2 linked regions of the Thermochromatium tepidum ATCC 43061 genome follow. The protein of the gene in region 2 interacts with the protein of the main gene of each other region in a pairwise test. Links are inferred from orthologs where the notes say so. Each region holds a gene or a part of one and is shown on either strand. Other genes may lie near its edges.

The links. Proteins that work in one complex are often made in the same cells at the same time.
Region 1: the proteins of E6P07_RS10775 (region 2) and ftsA interact in binary tests that used the Escherichia coli proteins (3 or more experiments, as listed by UniProt). The link is inferred for Thermochromatium tepidum ATCC 43061 from one-to-one orthologs.

Annotation. Positions count from the first base shown.
Region 1 is NZ_CP039268.1:416,534-419,503, reverse strand. It holds ftsA (cell division protein FtsA), read right to left. Parts: upstream 2,119-2,970; coding sequence 883-2,118; downstream 1-882. Other genes in the region: E6P07_RS01985 (D-alanine--D-alanine ligase), read right to left, coding at 2,929-2,970; E6P07_RS01990 (cell division protein FtsQ/DivIB), read right to left, coding at 2,125-2,925; ftsZ (cell division protein FtsZ), read right to left, coding at 1-706. UniProt on the Escherichia coli protein: Essential cell division protein that assists in the assembly of the Z ring. May serve as the principal membrane anchor for the Z ring.
Region 2 is NZ_CP039268.1:2,334,031-2,342,222, reverse strand. Bases 2,288-5,255 are described here. They hold E6P07_RS10775 (rod shape-determining protein), read right to left. Parts: upstream 4,311-5,255; coding sequence 3,264-4,310; downstream 2,288-3,263. Other genes in these bases: gatA (Asp-tRNA(Asn)/Glu-tRNA(Gln) amidotransferase subunit GatA), read left to right, coding at 4,843-5,255; gatC (Asp-tRNA(Asn)/Glu-tRNA(Gln) amidotransferase subunit GatC), read left to right, coding at 4,556-4,843; mreC (rod shape-determining protein MreC), read right to left, coding at 2,288-3,141. In the rest of the region: mrdA (penicillin-binding protein 2), read right to left, coding at 1-1,748; rod shape-determining protein MreD, read right to left, coding at 1,754-2,272; more of mreC, read right to left, coding at 2,269-2,287; more of gatA, read left to right, coding at 5,256-6,297; ptsP (phosphoenolpyruvate--protein phosphotransferase), read right to left, coding at 6,306-8,048; E6P07_RS10755 (HPr family phosphocarrier protein), read right to left, coding at 8,045-8,192. UniProt on the Escherichia coli protein: Forms membrane-associated dynamic filaments that are essential for cell shape determination. Acts by regulating cell wall synthesis and cell elongation, and thus cell shape.

The DNA.
Region 1 (2,970 bases), 1.9 Mb from region 2 along the record:
GGTTCGCGCCACGTGCCGCGCCCGTACCCATCATGGCCACACCCATGTTGGACATCACGGTCTTGACGTCGGCGAAGTCGACATTGATCAGACCGCGACAGGTGATGAGCTCGGCGATGCCCTGGGTGGCGTTGAGCAGGACGTCGTTGGCGGCCTTGAAGGCGTCGAGCAGACTCGTGTCCTTGCCCAGCACCATCAGCAGTTTTTCATTGGGGATGGTGATGAGCGAGTCGACATACTGGGCCAGCTCCATGATGCCTTCCTCGGCGATACGTCGCCGCTTGGTGCCCTCGAAGGGGAAGGGCTTGGTGACCACGGCCACCGTCAGGATGCCGAGTTCCTTAGCGACCTGGGCGACGATGGGCGCCGCGCCCGTGCCCGTGCCACCACCCATGCCGGCGGTGATGAAGACCATGTCGGCGCCTGCGAGTGCCTCCTGGATGCGGTCGCGATCCTCGAGCGCCGCATGACGGCCGACATCTGGGTCGGCACCCGCACCCAGTCCCTTGGTGATGCCGGCGCCCAGCTGCAAGATGGTCTTGACGTTGCAGTGACGCAGGGCCTGGGCATCCGTGTTGGCACAGATGAAATCCACGCCCTCGATGGTTGAAGCGACCATGTGATTGACGGCATTGCCGCCGCCACCACCGACACCGATGACCTTGATGACGGCATTCTGACTGTGGGTATCCATCAATTCGAACATTTGATCTGCTCCCCGGCGCCACTCAGGCACCGCCATAAACTTTGAAACTTTGAATGATAGCCGTGGGCATAAGGTCCCACACCCCCGACGCGGTCGACACGCTCGGCACGCGCCAACCGATCAACCAAATCAAACCCGCCCTACTGATGCGCCCTCGTCTGGTCGCCTGGATCGAATCAGAAATTCCCTTGAAACCAATGGCGCAGACGCCCCAGGAGCCCCCTCAACCCCGAGCCTTCCGATGGATCCGAACGACGCGCAAAACGATGCTGACGCGCATACATCAGCAGTCCGACCCCAGTCGAATGGATAGGATTGTCGACGACCTCCGACGGGCCAAGCACACGATTGGGCACCCCCAGACGCACCGGCATGTGTAACACCTCCTCGGCCAGCTCGATCAGACCGCGCATCTTGGCGCTGCCCCCGGTCAGCACCACACCTCCGGCGATCACATCCTCGAAGCCGCTACGTCGCAACTCGTTGTGCAACAGGGTCAACAACTCTTCGTAGCGCGGCTCGACGACCTCGGCCAGGGTCTGGCGCGAGAGCCGCCGTGGCGGGCGGTTACCGATGCTGGGGACTTCGATGCTATCCCCATTGGTTTCGAGCTGGGTCAGTGCATAAGCATGCTGGATCTTGATCTGCTCGGCATGCTGGGTCGGGGTGCGCAGGGCCACGGCGATGTCGTTGGTGACCTGATTGCCGGCGATCGGAATAACGGCCGTGTGTCGGATGGCGCCATCGGTGAAGACCGCCAGATCCGTGGTTCCACCGCCGATGTCGACCACACAGACGCCCAGCTCTTTCTCGTCCTCGCTAAGCACCGCGTAGCTCGCACTGAGCTGGGCCAAGACCAGATCATCGACCTCCAGCCCGCAGCGACGGACGCACTTGACGATATTCTGGGCCGCACTGGCCGCACCCGTGACCATGTGCACTCGGGCCTCTAGACGCACGCCGCACATCCCGATCGGCTCGCGGATACCCTCCTGGTCGTCGATGATGAACTCCTGTGGCAGGATGTGCAGGATCTTCTGATCGGTCGGGATGGCCACGGCGCGCGCGGCCTCGATGACGCGATCAACATCGGCCTGATTGACCTCGTGTTCCTTGATCGCGGTGATGCCGTGCGAATTGAGACTGCGAATATGGCTGCCGGCGATTCCAACATGGACCGAGTGGATCTCGCAATCGGCCATCAGCTCGGCCAGCTCGACCGCGCGCTGGATCGCCTGCACGGTAGACTCGATGTCCACCACCACACCCTTCTTGAGTCCGCGCGAGGGGTGGGTACCAAGACCAATGATCTCGATCTGGTCGTCGTCCTTGAGCTCGCCGACCAGACAGGCGATCTTCGAGGTTCCAATATCCAGACCCACCAGCAGACTCTTGTCGTTACGTCGCGCCATCCAGATTTACCCTCGATTGCCTGCGCGCGCTGCTACGCGCTCGGGAGACGCTCGAACCCCGGTGTCCGCGTTCGGTGCCCATGTCACCGCAAAACCATTGCTGTAACGCAGATCGACCTTGAGAGGCCGACCTGCCGCTTCCAGCTGGGCGGCGCTCGCCAGATAGCGCGCAAGCCGTTCCTCTACCTGTGCGGTCCCCAGACGCAACTCGGTCCCAGTGGAGAGCCTCAGGCGCCAGTCGCCACGCGGGTCAACCGACAGGTACTCGATCTTCTGATGGATGCGATCGAACGCGGCCTGCCACCGCTGATAGCGAGCGGTGACCTCGGGCGCGCGCTTGTCGTCGCCTTCAAGCAGGGGCAGATTGGACGGAAGGGTGTCGTCATGGGGGCGGAAGACGATGCCGTCGGCCGTCACCAGGCCATCGAGACTCCAGCGCGCGATGGGCCGGTATTCCTGGACCTGTACCCTCAGGGTATCCGGCCAGACCCGGCGCAAGGTCGCCTGTCCGACCCAGGGCAGCTCCTCGGCGGCCTGCTTGAGCTCGACCAGATCGGCGGTCAGGATACCACCCCGCAGTCGTTCGGTCAGTCGTTCTTGGAGCTGCTGGGATGAATGATGATGCACCTCGCCCTCGATCTGAATCAGCCGAATCGGCAGCAGTGTCGGTTCCCACAGCAAAAACAGCCAGCCGACCGCGCCGCACGCAAGCAGGATCAGCCCCCCGAGCAGGGCACGCACGCGCGTCCCCATCCATGTCGGATGGGCCGTCTGGCGGGTTTCAGCCTTATCGGATACTGTGTTCACGTTTTAGAGACTCGTCTCGAGAATGCGCCAAACCAGATCATCGAA
Region 2 (8,192 bases):
GCCACAGCGATGCGCGGATCCTCGACCGGGGCGAAGGCGATAAAGAGGGCATGATCGCGCAGACGTTCCGAGATCTTGGAGGCGTCATAGCGTTCCTTCTGGCCGATGGTGAAGACCTGTGAGGTGCCGGTCTTGCCGGCGATGCGGTAATCGTTGGAACGGATGTGTTTGGCAGTTCCGCGTGGACTCTCAATGACCTTCGCCATGTCCTCGATGATGATGTCCCAGTCGGACGGATTCGAGATGCGGATCTGGCGCGCCACCGTGGGGAAGACGGTCGCTACGTCGGCACCCGGAACCCGGCGCGCATAGGCCAGTCGCGGCTGGATGAAGCGTCCCTTGTTGGCTATGGCGGCGGCCGCCGCCGCCAGCTGCATGGGTGTGGCCAGGAAATAGCCCTGACCGATGCCCATGATGAGGGTCTCACCCGGATACCAGGACTGCTTGCGCACCCGCTCCTTCCATTCACGCGAGGGCAGCAATCCGGGCAGCTCGCCCGAGACGTCGACGCCGGTGCGCGCACCAAAGCCGAACTCCGAGAGGAAGGCATGCAGTTTGTCGACCCCCATCTGGTTGGCCAGCCAGTAGAAATAGGTGTCACAGGACTGCACGATGGCCGACTCCAGGTCGACCGTGCCGTGTCCGCCGCGCCGCCAGCAGCGGAAGCGGTGTTTTTGGCCCGGCAGTGAGAAGTATCCCGGACAATAGGTCGTGCTGCGCGGCGTCACGAAGCCGAGCGACAGGCCGCCGAGTCCGACGAAGGGCTTGACCGTCGAGCCGGGCGGATACTGACCACGAATGGCGCGATTGTAGAGCGGTTTGTCGGGCGAATGGAGCAGGGCGTTGTAATCGCTCTGGCTGATGCCCTCAACGAAGAGGTTGGGATCGAAGCTCGGGGTGCTGACCAGGGCCAGCACGCCACCGCTGCGCGGATCGATGGCCACGATCGCGCCGCGATGCGTGCCAAGCGCCTCGGTGGCCGCCTGTTGCAGCCCGATGTCGAGATAGAGATAGAGATCCTGACCCGGGGCCGGGGGTGTGCTCTCGAGCGTGCGCAGGATGCGGCCACGCGCATTGACCTCGACCTGGCGATAGCCGACCTTGCCGTGGAGCACGTCCTCGTGGGCCAGCTCGACCCCGCTTTTGCCGATGAAGTTGGTACCGGCATAGTTGCCCTTGTCGATGTGCGCGAGCTCGCGGTCGTTGATGCGTCCGACATAGCCGAGCACATGGGCCGTGAGCTCGCGTTTTGGATAGAACCGGATCAGCTCGGCCTGGACCTCAACCCCGGGAAAACGGTAGCTATCGACGGCAAAGCGCGCGACCTCCTCGGGGGTGAGGTTCAAACGGATCGGGACCGGTTGAAAGCGCATGCGCTGACGTTTGAGCCGCTCGAAGCGGGCCAGATCCACCTCCTCGATCGATAGGATCCGTCTGAGCTCGGCAATGGTGGCGGTCAGATCCTCGACCTTCTCGAGCGTGATCATCAGCGAGAAGGAGGGGTTGTTTTCAGCCAGCACCACGCCCTTGGCGTCGAAGATCAGCCCCCGGTTGGGCGGCACCGGCTGGATCTTGACCCGGTTCTCGGTCGAGAGCACGCTGAAGTGGTCGTGAAGCTCCAGCTGAAGATGGTACAGCCGTGCCAGGATCAGGCTCAGACCGAGGACGACAAATACTGCGGCGACGCCAGCCCGCGCCCTGACCAGGCGCTGTTCGCGCCGGCGATCCTCCAGACTGCTCTCAAGCATGGCAGTCAACTCATCTCCAGACGACGTTCGAAGGGCACCAACAGCCAGGCCATGATCGGCCAGAAGGCCAGGCCGACCAACGCCGAGATCCAGTAAGTCAGGGCCGGAATCGGCTGGCCGGTCGCGGCGATGATCCAGAGCGTCAGCAGGCGTTCGGCCAGCAGGATCAGGGCCACGAAGAAGGCCTGCTGCCACTGCGGAAAGATCCGGATGCGTGGGCGCAGCACTAGGGCCAGATAGGCCGTGACCGAAAGGGTCAGCGCGTGCTGACCGAGCAAGGCGCCTGTGAGCACGTCGAGCAGCAGGCCAACCAGGAAAGCGGTGAAGATGCCGACCTGGCGCGGTGTCGCGAAACACCAGAAGAGCACGACCAGGGCGGACCAGGGGGGACGATAGTCCCAGGGCCAATCCGACACTGGCAGGATGGTCAGATACATCGCCAGGATGAATGAGAGCATGATCGGCCAGAAAGGTTGATGAGGCCTGTAGGACGGTTTGCCCGAACGCTTCTTGATGATCTTCACGGCGCCATGTTTTTGGGTTTGAGTGCCTCGGCGGTCAGGGCCTGCAGGCGCGAGGTCTCATTCAGATTCCAGACCAGGAGGACTTCGCGGCTGCGATCGAGTCGGGCTGTGGGCTCGGCCAGGACGGTGGTGAAGGGGTTGTCCGGATCCTGACGCACGGTCTTGACCCGCGCCACCGGATAACCGGGGGGAAAACGCCCGTCCATGCCCGATGTCACCAGCAGGTCACCGACCTGGATGTCGGCGTTCTTGGGGATGTAGAGCAGCTCCAGATCATGATTCGGCCCGGTGCCAGCGGCGATGGTGCGCAGTCCGTTGCGGTTGACCTCGACCGGCAGGGCGTGATCCGAGTCGGTGATCAGGAGTACCACCGAGGAGAAGGGATTGACGCGGATGACCTGTCCCATCACGGCATTGGCGTCGAGCACCGGCTGACCAACGAAGACCCCGGCGTTGGTCCCCTTGTTGAGCAAGACCTGCTGACGATAGGGCGCGAGTTCGACGGCCATGATCTCGGCGATCAGCACCCGTTCGCCGACGTCGAGCGAGGAGCCGAGGAGCTCGCGCAGCCTCGCGTTCTCGGCCTCCAGGGCCTCGAACTGCTGGAGTCGCGCCTTGAGCAATAGGTTCTCGCGATGCAACTCGGAGTTTTCGTCACGCAGCCTGTCCTGGCTGGCGAGACGTTCGCGCGCCTCACGGAAGAGCTGACTGGGGCGATCAGCGGCTAGCTGCAGCGGATAGGTCAGGAGTGAGAGTGCCGTGCGCAGCAATTCGAGATGATGCTGACGATGATCGGCCACCAACAACCCTAATGCCATCAGAATCGCCAGGATGACGCGGGCATTGAGTGACGGACCTGGATTGAACAGCGGTTTGATGACGGCAGCACCTCAGCTTCCAGCCTCCAGCGTTCAGCTCCAAGCCTTCAGCCTCCAGCCAGAACATTCCTTCGGCTGGTCGCTGGCGGCTGGTAACTGGCGGCCGAGTCATGTCATTCGGTCGCGAATAGGGCGCTCTCCTGGGAGTCGAGCATCTCCAGCACCATGCCGCCGCCACGGGCAACACAGGTCAGCGGATCCTCGGCCACGATCACCGGCAGCCCGGTTTCCTCCTCGATCAGCCGGTCGAAGCCGCGCAAGAGCGAACCCCCGCCGGTCAGCACAATGCCGCGCTCGGCGATATCGGCGCCCAGCTCGGGTGGGGTCTTTTCGAGCGCCATCTTGACCGCCTGGACCACCATCGATAACGGCTCCTGCAAGGCCTCGAGGATCTCGTTGCTGTTAAGCGTAAAGCTGCGCGGCACGCCCTCGGCCAGACTACGGCCCTTGACGTCGATCTCCAGTACCTCATTGCCGGGGAAGGCCGAGCCGATGCTGTGCTTGATGCGTTCGGCGGTGGCCTCACCGATCTGGGTGCCATAGTTACGGCGCACATAGTTGATGATGGCATCGTCGAAGGTATCGCCCCCGACTCGCACCGACTCGGCATAGACGATGCCGCTCAGTGAGATCACTGCCACCTCGGCCGTGCCGCCGCCAATGTCGATGACCATACAGCCACGTGGCTCGTGCACCGCCAGTCCGGCACCGATGGCGGCCGAGATGGGCTCCTCGATCAGATAGACCTCGCGCGCCCCAGCGCCCGCGGCCGATTCTTTGATGGCGCGGCGCTCGACCTGGGTCGAGCCGCAGGGCACGCAGATGAGCACGCGCGGGCTGGGACGCAGGAAGCTGGTTTCATGGACCTTGTGGATGAAATACTGGAGCATCTTCTCGGTGACGGTGAAGTCGGCGATGACGCCGTCCTTCATCGGCCGGATCGCGGTGACGTTTTGAGGGGTGCGCCCGAGCATCTGCTTGGCCTCCTCGCCGACGGCCACCACCGTCTTGGTTCCTCCATGGCGTTCGTGCCGGATGGCCACGACCGAGGGTTCATTGAGTACGATGCCGCGGCCACGGGCATAGATCAGTGTATTGGCGGTCCCCAGGTCGATCGATAGGTCATTGGAGAACATTCCGCGAATGTTTCTGAAAAACATCAGTAAAGACACCTTCCGGGTGGTAAAGGAACGCCTTGGATGGGCGCGGCGTCGCCGAGGATGAGTGAGCCGGATCTCGGTTCCGATACGGGATCCCTGGATAATTGGGGCGCTAATCTAGCAACGTGAACCTCGATCGGCAAGGCGCCCGCTGTGTCGCTCCGCCGGACCCTCGGGTCGAGTGGCCCGCCCGAACGCTCATTTGTGCTATTTTCAACCAATTTCATCGCCAACGGCTGTCCAACATGTCACTGAGCTTATCCGACATCGACAAGATCGCCCATTTGGCCCGGCTCGCCGTCGCTCCCGAGCGGCGCGCGCGCTATGCGGCGGATCTTTCCAATATCCTCGACCTGGTCGCCCGGATGGATACCGTCGATACCTCGGGCATCGAACCCCTGGCCCATCCGCTGAACATGACCCAGCGTCTGCGTCCGGATGTCCCCAATGAAACCAATCAACGCGAACGCTTTCAGTCCATCGCCCCCCTGACCGAGGCTGGACTCTATCTGGTTCCGAAGGTCATCGACTGATGCAGAACAAATCCATTGCGCAAATGGCCGCGGATCTGCGGCTACGTACCTATTCCAGCGTCGAGCTGACGCAGCATTATCTGGAGCGCATCGCGCGGCTCGATCCGATGCTAAACGCCTTCATCACGGTCGCGACCGAATCGGCGCTTGCGGCGGCCGAGCGCGCCGACCGGACGCTCAGATCGGGTGAGACCGGGCCGCTGACCGGCATCCCGATCGCCCACAAGGACATCTTCTGCACCCAGGGACTCAAGACCAGCTGCGGTTCGCGGATGCTCGATAACTTCATTGCCCCCTATGATGCGACCATCGTCGAGCGGCTGGCGGCGGCCGGGGCTGTGGTGCTTGGCAAGACCAACATGGATGAGTTCGCCATGGGGTCGAGCAATGAGACGAGCTGGTATGGTCCGGTCAGGAATCCCTGGGACCAGACCCGAGTTCCGGGTGGTTCCTCGGGCGGCTCGGCGGCAGCCGTGGCCGCGCGGCTGTGCGCAGCGGCCACCGCGAGCGACACTGGCGGCTCGATCCGCCAGCCGGCGGCACTGTGCGGCGTCACCGGGATCAAACCGACCTATGGACGCTGTTCACGCTGGGGCATGATCGCCTTTGCCTCTTCGCTTGATCAGGCTGGGGTCATGGCGCGCTCGGCGGCGGATGCGGCCTTCATCCTCGATGAGATGGCCGGTTTCGACGAACGCGACTCGACCAGCGCCGAGGTCCCGGTCCCTGACTATGTCGACGCGCTCGACGACGACATCACAGGGTTGCGCATCGGTCTGCCCAAGGAATATTTCGGCGAGGGACTCGATCCGCGCGTCGGTGAGGTGGTCATGGACGCGATCAAGGAGTATGAGCGGCTCGGTGCCGAGATCATCGAGATCAGCCTACCCAACAGTCCGCTCTCGGTGCCCGTCTACTATGTGGTTGCGCCCGCCGAGTGCTCATCGAACCTGGCGCGCTTCGATGGGGTACGCTATGGCTATCGTTGCGAGAACCCGAAAGACCTATTGGACCTCTATGAGCGCAGTCGCGCCGAGGGGTTCGGTCCCGAGGTCCAGCGTCGGATCATGATCGGCACCTATGTGCTCTCGGCCGGCTATTACGACGCCTACTATCTCAAGGCGCAGAAGATCCGTCGGCTGATCGTCGAAGACTTCAAGCGCGCCTTCGAGCAGGTCGATGTCATCATGGGGCCGACCAGCCCCACGACTGCCTTTCCACTCGGATCCAAGCTGGACGATCCGGTGTCGATGTATCTCAACGACATCTACACCATCGCCACCAATCTGGCTGGATTGCCGGGGCTGTCGATCCCGGTTGAACCCGTCGACGGCCTGCCGGTCGGCTTGCAGATCATCGGCAACTACTTTCAAGAGGCCCGTCTGCTCAATGTGGCACACCGCTACCAGCACGTGACGCACTGGCACCAAGCAGCGCCGGTCGGTTTCGAGTGAGCAGGCATTCAGACCGACTCGAAGGCCGAGAGCAGATCACTGGAGTCTAACTCATCGATCTGGGCAAAGAGTCGCTCGGCGCGCCTGGCCAGGGCGCCGACATCCGAGTCGAGCAGGATCTCCTTGATGTCGAGCAGGGCGCCGGGCTGCATGCTGAACTCACGCAGCCCCATGCCGAGCAGGAGGCGCGTGAAGCGCGGATCGCCGGCCATCTCACCGCACATCCCGACCGGGACGTTGAGCGCGCGTCCGGCCTCGATGGTGAGCTGGATCAGACGCAGGATGGCCGGATGCGCCGGGTCGAAGAGATCGTTGACCGCGTCGTCCAGGCGGTCGGTGGCCAGGGTGTATTGGATCAGATCATTGGTACCGATCGAGAGAAAATCCATCCGGCGCGCAATGGCACGTGCGGTGAGCGCGGCAGACGGCACCTCGATCATGGCGCCGACCGGCATGGCATCGTCATAGGCCAGTCCATCGCGGTCGAGCTGACGCTTGAGTTCGGCGATGATGGCCAGGGCACGGTCGAGCTCGTGGACGCTGGTCACCAACGGCAGCATCAGCCGCACCGGGCCGAGCGCCGAGGCACGCAGGATGGCGCGCACCTGGGGCCGAAAGAGTTCGGGCTCCTTCAGACAGAGCCGGATGGCGCGCAGCCCCAGTGCGGGATTGCTGACGTTCGAGCCGGGGCGGGCCAGGGCCTCGCAGTGCTTGTCGACCCCAAGATCGAGTGTGCGTATGGTGAGGGGACGTCCGTCGAGCGCGGCCAACATGGCGCTATAGTCGGCCAGGTGTTCCTCTTCGTCCGGCAGGTCGCTGCGGTTCATATAGAGGAATTCGGTGCGATAGAGTCCGACACCATGCGCGCCATTGATCTTGGCTAGCTCGACGTCCTCGGCCAGCTCCAGATTGGCCTGGAGCCGGATCTCGACGCCGTCGCGCGTGCGGGTCGGGCGGCTGACGAGGGCGCGCAGGCGACCCTGACGTGCCTGGATCGCGCTGAGGCGCCGACGGTAGTCGGCGATGAGTTGCGCGTCGGCGTTGGCGATGACGGTGCCGCTGGCGCTGTCAACGATCAGCAGTTCCCCGGGGCGCAGATAGCGGCTGATGTCGTGTAGCCCCATGACCGCAGGTACGCCGAGACTGCGCGCCAGGATCGCGGTATGCGACATGGGTCCGCCGTACTCGGTCACGAAGGCCACGGCGCCGCGATGATGCAGCAGGATGGCGTCGGCGGGCATGAGGTCGCGCGCCACCACGACATGGCCGGCCAGATCCTGCTGCGCCAGATTCGGTTCGTTCGACTCGCCGCGCAGAAAGCTCTGGATCTGGCGCACGACATGCTCGATATCGTCGCGGCGTGTGCGCAAATAGGGGTCATCCATGCGATCGAAGACCGCGATTAGGATGTCGCGCTGGCGTTGCAGCGCCCATTCGGCGGTGCATAGCTGCTCGGCCACGAGATGGCGCACGCCGTCGATGAGCGCCGTGTCCTCGAGCATGAGCAGATGGGTGTCGATGAATTCGACGATTTCAATCGGTGTGTCCGGCGGGATCTGGGCATGCACCCGTTTGAGCGCGCGGCGTGCCGCCTCGACCGCCAGATCGAAGCGAGCGATCTCGTCCTGGATCTCGTCGGCGCGGATCGGCGTTTGGGTCAAGATCCTTTGTCCTTTGATGTCGATGAAGGCCGGACCCAGCGCGATCGCATTCGACGCGCCGATCCCGATACCCTGGAAGGCGAGGGTCACTCTGGTTCTCCGAAGCGGTCCAGTATGAGTTGCTCGATAGCGGCTATGGCCTCCTCTTCGTCCCTGCCTGTGATCTCGACCGTGATCCTGCTGCCCTGACTGGCAGCCAGCATCATGATCCCCATGATGCTCTTGCCGTTGACG